Regions from separate parts of the Photorhabdus sp. RM323S genome, predicted to be linked through region 2. Evidence: predicted binding sites of a transcription regulator. Region 2 holds the regulator's gene; the other holds the start of a gene.
The links. The regulator Fur, encoded in region 2, represses iron uptake genes when iron is present. The targets are predictions, from matches to a motif close to ATAATAATGAGAACNACTATCAA.
Positions count from the first base shown of each region.

Region 1: sodA (superoxide dismutase [Mn]) is a predicted target of Fur. The motif match lies at 3,454-3,476, and genes of this name have one in related genera.

Region 1 covers NZ_JBHFKZ010000060.1:24,073-28,897, reverse strand. Annotated here, with positions in the region: gene actP (cation/acetate symporter ActP) at 1-859, opposite strand, end outside; gene ACGF7G_RS19140 (DUF485 domain-containing protein) at 856-1,167, opposite strand; gene acs (acetate--CoA ligase) at 1,232-3,187, opposite strand; gene sodA (superoxide dismutase [Mn]) at 3,552-4,178, shown strand; gene yiiM (6-hydroxyaminopurine reductase) at 4,299-4,825, shown strand, end outside.
Region 2 covers NZ_JBHFKZ010000045.1:904-5,728, reverse strand. Annotated here, with positions in the region: gene ACGF7G_RS16580 (GlxA family transcriptional regulator) at 1-385, shown strand, start outside; gene ybfE (LexA regulated protein) at 525-812, shown strand; gene fldA (flavodoxin FldA) at 985-1,515, shown strand; gene fur (ferric iron uptake transcriptional regulator) at 1,884-2,330, shown strand; partial or broken gene ACGF7G_RS16560 (transposase) at 2,394-2,502, shown strand; gene ACGF7G_RS16555 (hypothetical protein) at 2,835-3,044, opposite strand; gene ACGF7G_RS16550 (hypothetical protein) at 4,402-4,725, opposite strand; gene ACGF7G_RS16545 (hypothetical protein) at 4,728-4,825, opposite strand, start outside.

The DNA of each region.
Region 1 (4,825 bases), on a different contig from region 2:
CAGTAAAAAAACGCATAATGATATGAGGTAAACCAGCGGTACCGAACATCAATGCGAGACCGAGGGAAAGTGCGGAAATCGGATCAGATACCAACCCTCCTGGACTCATGATGGCTTCACCTCTTGAATGAACAGCAACAGCTTCTTTAAACAGCGTGTTGAAATTGAAGTTTACCGTTTTCATGACCATAAGAGCCATAAAGGTGGCGCCAGCCAGCAATAGAATGGCTTTGATAATTTGTACCCAAGTTGTTGCCAGCATGCCGCCAAACAGAACATAAAGCACCATCAGAATACCAACTAGTACGACCGCAATATGGTAATTCAGGCCAAAAAGCAATTCGATAAGCTTACCTGCTCCAACCATCTGTGCAATAAGATAGAGGGCAACAACAACCAGTGAGCCAATGGCAGATAAAATACGGATTGGGCGTTGCTGTAATCGGTAAGAAGCAACATCTGCAAAAGTGTAGCGCCCAAGATTTCTTAATCGTTCGGCAATCAGAAACAGGATAATAGGCCAACCAATTAGAAAGCCGATAGAATAAATCAGCCCGTCGTAACCAGACGTATAGACCAGAGCGGAAATGCCAAGGAATGATGCTGCGGACATAAAGTCCCCGGCAATCGCCATGCCATTTTGGAAACCAGTAATACGCCCACCCGCAGTGTAGTAGTCAGTACGGGAGCGCGTTTTCTTTGAGGCCCAGTAAGTGATATAGAGTGTGAAACCAACAAACAGGACAAACATAATAATGGCCTGAATGTTGACGGGTTGCTTTTCTACGGAACCAGTAATTGTGTCGGCCCATATCAGATCAGGAAATAGCAGTATTATTGTCAGCAAAAATTTCTTCATTTTTTTACCTCGTCAAGAATTTGTGAGGTAAGACGATCGAATTCGCCATTAGCTCTGATTACATACAGGCCAGTTAAGATGAATGAGATAACAATTAGGCCAATGCCAACGGGTATCCCACGGGTAATATATGAACCAGCATAAAGAGGGGTACCCAGCCATTCGGGTGCAAATGCAATGAGGAAAATAAAGCTGACATACAAAACTAACGTGATTATTGATAGCAGCCATGCAAAACGGCCTCGTTTTTCAACTAATTCTTTGAAACGAGGATTATTCTCAATCCCTTGGTAAATGGCGTCATTCATCAGAATGTCCTCTTATATTTTTATTATATTCGTTAATTAAGCCGCCTTGCGGCGGCATGGTATGTCACGAAATACTCATTGTTTGTTTTTCTTCCAATAATTTTTCCACTACTCCTGGATCTGCCAGTGTTGAGGTATCTCCCAGATTACTGGTATCACCGGAAGCAATTTTACGCAGGATGCGGCGCATAATTTTTCCTGAGCGGGTTTTTGGTAAAGAATCTGTCCAGTGCAGGATATCCGGTGTCGCGATCGGGCCGATTTCTTTACGTACCCAATTACGGACTTCGGTATATAATTCTGGGGAAGGTTCCTCGCCGTGATTCAAAGTGACATAGGCATAAATTGCCTGTCCTTTGATATTATGCGCAACACCGACGACAGCAGCTTCAGCAATTTTAGGGTGGGAAACCAAAGCGGATTCAATTTCAGCCGTGCCCAGACGATGACCAGAGATATTCAATACATCATCAACACGGCCAGTTATCCAATAATAGCCATCTTCATCACGGCGTGCGCCATCACCACTAAAGTACATTCCCTTAAAGGTAGAGAAGTAGGTTTGTTCGAAACGGTCATGATCGCCAAACAGTGAGCGTGCTTGTCCTGGCCAGGAATCAGTAATAACCAAGTTTCCTTCACAAACACCTTCTAATTGCTCACCAAGGTTATCAACCAGGGCTGGCTGAACACCAAAGAAAGGCAGAGTTGCGGAACCTGCTTTCAGTTCAGTTGCTCCTGGCAGTGGCGTTATCATGAAGCCGCCGGTTTCTGTTTGCCACCAGGTATCAACAATCGGACATTGACTGTTACCAATTTTCTGGTAATACCATTCCCATGCTTCTGGGTTAATAGGCTCACCAACAGATCCCAGAATACGCAGAGAAGTACGTTTCGTTCCTTCAATAGCTTTGTCACCTTCAGCCATCAGGGCACGAATTGCTGTTGGTGCTGTGTACAGGATATTTACCTGATGTTTATCAACAATCTGACTTAAACGATTAACCGCAGGATAGTTTGGCACGCCTTCGAACATCAGAGTGATAGCACCGCAGGAAAGCGGCCCGTAGAGTAGATAGCTATGTCCAGTCACCCAGCCCACATCTGCTGTACACCAATAGATTTCGCCCGGATGATAGTCGAATACATATTTAAATGATAAGGATGCATATACCAGGTAGCCACCGGTAGTGTGCAGCACGCCTTTAGGTTTACCGGTAGAGCCGGAAGTATAGAGAATAAACAGCGGATCTTCTGCATTCATCTCTTCAACTGGGCAATCAGCACTTACGCCTGCTGTCAACTCATGCCACCAAAGGTCGCGACCAGAGTACCAATTACCAATATTTCCAGTACGTTTAAAAACAATCACATTGGATACATTGACAACCGCTGGATGACTTAATGCGTCATCAACATTCTTTTTCAGGGGAATTGTACGTCCTGCTCTCAAACCCTCATCGGCAGTGATAACCAATTTAGTGTTCGAATCAATGATGCGACCAGATACGGCATCAGGAGAGAAACCTGCGAAAATAACAGAATGGATAGCACCAATGCGGGCACATGCTAACATGGCAACTGCCGCTTCCGGCACCATCGGCATGTAAATAGCAACAACATCGCCTTTTTTAATACCCAGATTTTTCAATGCATTAGCAAACTGGCATACATCATGATGCAGTTCACGATAGGTTACTGTTTTGGACTCTGCTGGATCGTCGCCTTCCCAGATAATAGCGGTTTGATCGCCACGTTCTTTTAAATGGCGATCGAGACAGTTTGCGCTTAGATTCAGTGTTCCATCTTCGAACCAACGGATATTGACATGTCCAGGATCAAAAGAGGTATTCTTTACCTTGGTGTAAGGCTTAATCCAGTCAACAATGTTACCTTTCTCACCCCAAAATCTTTCGGGATCTTGCAGCGATAATTGATAGTCTTGTTGGTATTGTTGTTTATTCATCAGGGCATGTTCTGCAATGACAGCAGGAATAGGGTGCTTCATTATTTGAGTCATATTAATATTCTCCTTGCGAATGTTAATAGTATGTCAAAACAAGGTTAACTAAAGTGTAAGGAGAATTTTTGTTTTTTTTTTGCGCGGAAGATCACGCAATAAAAAGAATATTTTTCACGTAATTGTCATTTGGTGTGGTGGGCTTAATTGCTAACCAAAAATAGTAATTTAAAATCCTAATCTAATAATAATCTTAAATATAGATAAATTGACTGATAAGCCACTGAAACACAGTTTTATGATAAAGCCATGGTAAGGGTGTGGTTTTGATAATCATTTCCAATAATATTTAATTAACTATAATGATCATGTTGTTCACAAGGTGTGGACTTTGAACCATTCTTATATGACTGGAGTACATGATATGAGCTATTTATTACCTTCTCTTCCTTACTCTTATGACGCTCTGGAACCTCATTTTGATAAGCAGACGATGGAAATCCATCATACCAAGCATCATCAGACTTACATTAATAATGCCAATGGCGCTTTGGAAGCCTTCCCAGAGCTGGCAAAACTGGATGTTGATGATCTGATTCAGCAATTAGATAAGATACCTGCTGATAAACGTACTTTTGTACGTAACAATGCTGGTGGACACGCTAACCATAGCCTGTTCTGGAAGGGCTTGAAATTAGGGACAACTCTGCAAGGCCCATTAAAAGAAGCTATTGAACGTGATTTCGGTAGTGTGGATTCTTTTAAAGAGAAATTTGAGCAGGCGGCGGCGACTCGTTTTGGTTCCGGCTGGGCGTGGCTGGTGCTGAAAGATGATGGCAAACTGGCGGTTGTATCTACTGCTAACCAGGACAGCCCGTTAATGGGTGAAGCTATTTCCGGTGCTTCTGGCTATCCAATTGCTGGTCTGGATGTTTGGGAACATGCCTATTACTTGCAGTATCAAAACCGTCGTCCTGACTACATTAAAGCGTTCTGGAACGTTGTTAACTGGGATGAAGCTGCAAAACGTTATCAGGAAAAAGTGAAATAATTTTCTAACTCATTTTCTCTTTTCTGCTATGCCGGCTGGATATTACTGCCGGCATTTTTATTGATTGGGGATTGGTTTATGATGATATCATCAGGCTGATTTCAATAAGGAAAGTGAATTATGTATTATCCGCAGGTATATACAGGCAAAATTGAAATATCAGAAAAACTGTCTGCCAGTGCAATTAACAAACGGATGGTTGATGGCAGCCTGTGTCTGACTTCTCTTGGATTGGAAGGTGATGAACAGGCCGAAACCCGTTTCCATGGTGGCCCCGATCGTGCGCTTTGCCATTATCCCCGTGAACACTACGATTTCTGGAAACATCAATTTCCTGATCAGGAAGATTTCTTTATTGCCCCCGCGTTTGGCGAAAATATTTCCACAACTGGCTTGACTGAAGAGAATGTTTGTATTGGTGACATTTTCAGTTGGGGAGAGGCCATGCTTCAAGTAACTCAGCCTCGTTCGCCTTGTTACAAACTTAATTCTCATTCCGGTATCAGTAATTTTTCTGCCATTATGCAGGAGAGTGGTCGTTGTGGTTGGCTTTACCGAATTATTGCAGCAGGAAATGTTAGCCCGGATAAGCCTTTTGTTCTGGTTTCCCGTAATAGTGATGTTTTGGTTAAGGAAGCGATCGCGAT
Region 2 (4,825 bases):
TAATATAGAAGGCGTCTCCCCACATACTCTGGCAAGTTTTGTACCATACCGCCAGCACTCAGACACATTAATCCACAAACTACAGGATTGGATGCATTCTACCCCATCAGACATATTATCGGTCAGCGATTTGGCAGATAAAATTCATTTGTGTGAAAGGCAGATGAAGCGGCGCTTTAAAACAGCGACCGGCCAGACACCGATTCAATATATCCAGCAAATTCGGTTATCCCTGGCAAAATACTGCTTAGAAAAATCGAATAAGACCATAGAAGAAATCAGCCATGAAGTTGGCTATGAAGATACTCGCTACTTCAGAGAGTTATTTAAGAAATTGAATGGGTTAACACCAATCGAGTATCGCAAAAAATACCAGTACCGTTAAAATCGGAACGCAATGGACATCCTTTACGAATAAACAGTGACACGGCTTTTTATCTTTGTCAGGCAGTAGCGATACACGGGAAGCTGGGGTATCATGGCGTGCTATATTTTATGGTATACGCCCTTTAGTAATTGAATTTATGGCAAAAGAACAAATGGATCGCACTACTCTGGATTTGTTCGCAAATGAACGCAGACCGGGGCGCCCAAAAACCAACCCACTTTCCAGGGATGAACAGCTCAGAGTCAATAAACGTAACCAGCTTCGCCGTGATAAGGTGCGTGGTCTGCGTCGTGTGGAATTGAAAATAAATGCTGACGCAGTCGATGCGCTGAACTTTCTTGCGCAGCAACGCAATATCAGCCGCAGTGAACTCATTGAGCAAATTTTGCTGGCCCAGTTAGCAGAAAGTGACAACACTGCTTGATAGCATTGAAGGCACGAAATCACACAAATTTGACAGAATTGTCCTTGCTGTTTAGTCAGAATAGGATTTTGTTTTTTTATTAATACAATCAGAATTTTTCTGCTGATTTTGACATTTTATACGTATATCCCAAACAGAAATACACAAATAAAACAAGAGGTTATATCATTTTATGGCAATTATAGGTATATTCTTTGGCAGCGATACCGGCAACACAGAAAATATTGCCAAAAAAATCCAGAAAATTCTGGGTTCCGATGTTGCTGAAGTCCACGATATTGCCAAGAGCAGTAAAGAAGATATCGAACAGTTCGATATTCTGCTGCTCGGCATCCCCACCTGGTACTACGGAGAAGCTCAGTGTGACTGGGATGATTTCTTTCCTACTCTGGAGGAGATCGATTTTGACGGGAAGCTGGTTGCTCTTTTCGGTTGCGGCGATCAGGAAGATTACGCGGAATATTTCTGTGATGCGATGGGAACTATCCGTGACATTATTGAACCCCGTGGAGCAATTATTGTTGGTCACTGGCCAACAGCGGGTTATCACTTTGAAGAATCAAAAGGTCTGGCTGATGATAACCATTTCATCGGGCTGGCTATTGATGAAGATCGCCAACCAGAATTAACCGAAGAACGGGTTAATTCCTGGACTAAACAGATCTACGAAGAGATGAGTTTGGCGGAAATTATTGCCGGATAGGAATTTACCTCAATAGACGTATATTGGTGCAGGCCATTTCTTACCAATAGTGAATACGCGGTAGGTGAAGAGCCATTCGCTCTGCTCACCCAATGGGGTCGCGTTCAAAAGCTATCGCTTTTGTCAACACACTGCTCATATCCGCTCTTTTATTATGAAGAATGGCAAAAAAATAACCTAAACATTATAAATAGTAAGGTTATTCCTGCGTTTTACAAATGATTATTCTGGCAAAATGTGTAATGATAGTTAAGGTTAACGTGGTTTTCATTTTCACTAGCCATGCCTATAATCATAATCTGATAACTAACTGGTACTTTTTGAAGTATCGCTAAGTTCACTTTACTGAGTAACAGGACTGAATCCGCATGACCGACAACAATAAGGCATTAAAAGATGCTGGGCTTAAAGTTACACTTCCTCGACTGAAAATACTGGAAGTGTTACAGGATCCTGAATACCACCACGTCAGTGCGGAAGATCTCTACAAAAAACTGATTGATAACGGTGAAGAGATTGGCCTCGCTACTGTCTACCGCGTGTTGAATCAGTTTGATGACGCCGGCATTGTTACCCGTCATAATTTTGAAGGTGGCAAATCGGTTTTTGAACTCACTCAACAGCACCACCACGACCATTTAATCTGTCTGGACTGCGGTAAAGTCATTGAATTCAGAGATAAACAGATCGAAAAACGCCAGAAGAATATCGCTGAACGTTATGGGATCAAACTCTCAAACCACAGTCTTTATTTATATGGTCATTGCTCCGCAGGTAATTGTCGCGAAAACAGTAGTGCACATGACGAGAAGTAATTCATTCCTGAGCCAATAATTTTTTATCTATAGAAAGGAACCCATCAGGGTTCCTTCAGATTGATGATGTTGCTGGGCTATTTATTTGGGGGTGCCCAGTAAACACCGTCTGGTACAGGAAATCCAGGTCAATGTTGCTTACCGCTGGCTCCTGTACCTTGGGCTGACCGAGGATGATGCGTGCGGCAGTAAGCTATTTGCGTAGCAAGCCTGCTGGCTAATTCGACAAGACCATAACCTGCTTTTTCTTCGAGGGATATCGGTCGTATTGTCGTAGTTTTGAGACTACGGGATAACTAAATGACAAGTTTAAAGCTACAACAAGATCCTTCCAATTAAATATACTTTCGGTAGCTTGAAGGACAGCTAGGCACTGAAAATATGTCCTCTAATCTTGCTTGAACAGAACCGATATAGAGTAAAGTCATATTTGGTATTCTGGCGTGATCAGGTGCCACGCCATGACTGACAAAAATACACCCTAAATCTAAACGCGCCAAGTGTTCAAGTGCTCTGAACGAGCTGTGGCCTTTCATGACCCCATAAAGCAGGAGTCCCATCATTGAACAGTGCCCTGCCTGTTGAAGCATAATGGCGTTCGAAAGGTACCCAGTTTCGTTCATCCAGAACCTCCAATACAGGTAAATGCTGCGCTTTGACAAACTGACGTTTGGTGTGAGCAGGCGATCCCAGCTTTCGAGTGAATAAGGTCATAAAAGATCTGCGTTTATAAGGAAGAACGCAGATCTTAATGGATATAAAACACAATTATCATGACAAGAAAATTATTTTGCATTGCCTTGCAATCCAGAATAAATCTTAATAGAAATTAAGAGCGCATATCTCGCCCCCCAAAAAGACAGAATGCAAAGAACTATATCAGGGATATTATTCTCACCATGATGCAAAACATTAATTGATGATAAGTTAATCAATACTAGAGCAATACAAAGACTAATAATATTCAATATGGCCGATTTCATATTTTTACTCCATATAATAATCATTTAGTTATATCCTGATGCATTGTATTGATATATATTGGATTAAAGTCGTCTTATATGTTATTAATGATGCTTTGTTCCAATAACTTATAAATAAAGGAAAAAAATAGTAAAAATGAGGAGCACATAAAATGAGTGAGAAATACTTACCATATTTCTATATAAGCAAGAAACCAAGGTATAAGCAAATATAATCATTACATAAAGATACAATTTACATTGACAATTTAATAAATCACCCTAACATGCTACATTTATTTTTCATATTAATCAAGCCAACTCCATATAAAAAGTGGATTAGGCACACCGGTTCTCGAATTCTGCCATTAACACGGTATTAGCAGCGCCTATTTTTATAAATGACGTGCCAAATATGGCGGAATGGATATTTCCCTGATAGCTCACCTCAAACATCCTATTTTATTAATAGAAAAGCAATTAAAAACAAATGAAAAATTAGGGAGATATCGATATAATTGAACCTTATTCACCTTTTCAAAGAGGTTGCATTTGATTACATTCCCCCATATTATAAAAATTACCATTCTATATAACACGTAAACGACAATAGCATTTTATGTAAAGATAATTAGAGCCAAAGTAATAACGCATGGGATTTTTATATGGTTATTCCTACTGGATATTAGTGTGTGAAAATGAAAGTTGATTATTAAAAATAACCCACTATTTCTACTCATGTTATTTTTTAGATTAAATTGCAATCGAATCTAGAGATTATCTCTAGAATATGGATTTTATATGGGATTTATTTCGGAAAGAAGCTGCTGAACATCAACGCGTCAAATGGGTAGAAAAAGCATTGCTAATATCTGGAATGCCAACTTGGATAATTAGCGTACTGCCTACTCTCTTTGTACTGATATTTTTAGCATTCCTTGTTTTCAGCAGCTATACACGGCGAATCAATGTTTATGGTGAAAACACAACACAATTTACAGGATATTTAGTTAACCCATATTGAAGCGCTGGCCTACCGTGGCTATGCACCTCGATAGATCATGAATAAAGCCGGAAGATCGCGGAGATCTTCCGACCTGTTTTTAATTTTATTCTTTAGTAACAAATATATTAATATCGTCTATCGCATCTTCTACTCGACCAGTGAAACGAGTATCCATAGCTTTTTTCCTCAGCGCTGGGATTACCTTATCTCGATCAATATTAGAGTAAATGCGAGCTATATGTCCCACACAAGTAATAGCTAAACCAATAACATCTTCGTTACTACTATCAAGTAGTTGTAAACATTTTTCTTGCACCCAGTTATAGTCATTAACGTTGAATGTCAAATATAAAAGAGCATCAGTTACTATTTTGACATCGCCAGAATGTAATAAACTTTCTAACTCAGATTTAGAATATTCCTTCATATTTAGCACCCTTTGATTTTCCCTTTTTTATTCACTTTTCCAGCCTTTTTCAAAGCAGATTGCTGATCATTATGTAGCGCATCCCATTCTCTAACGTGTC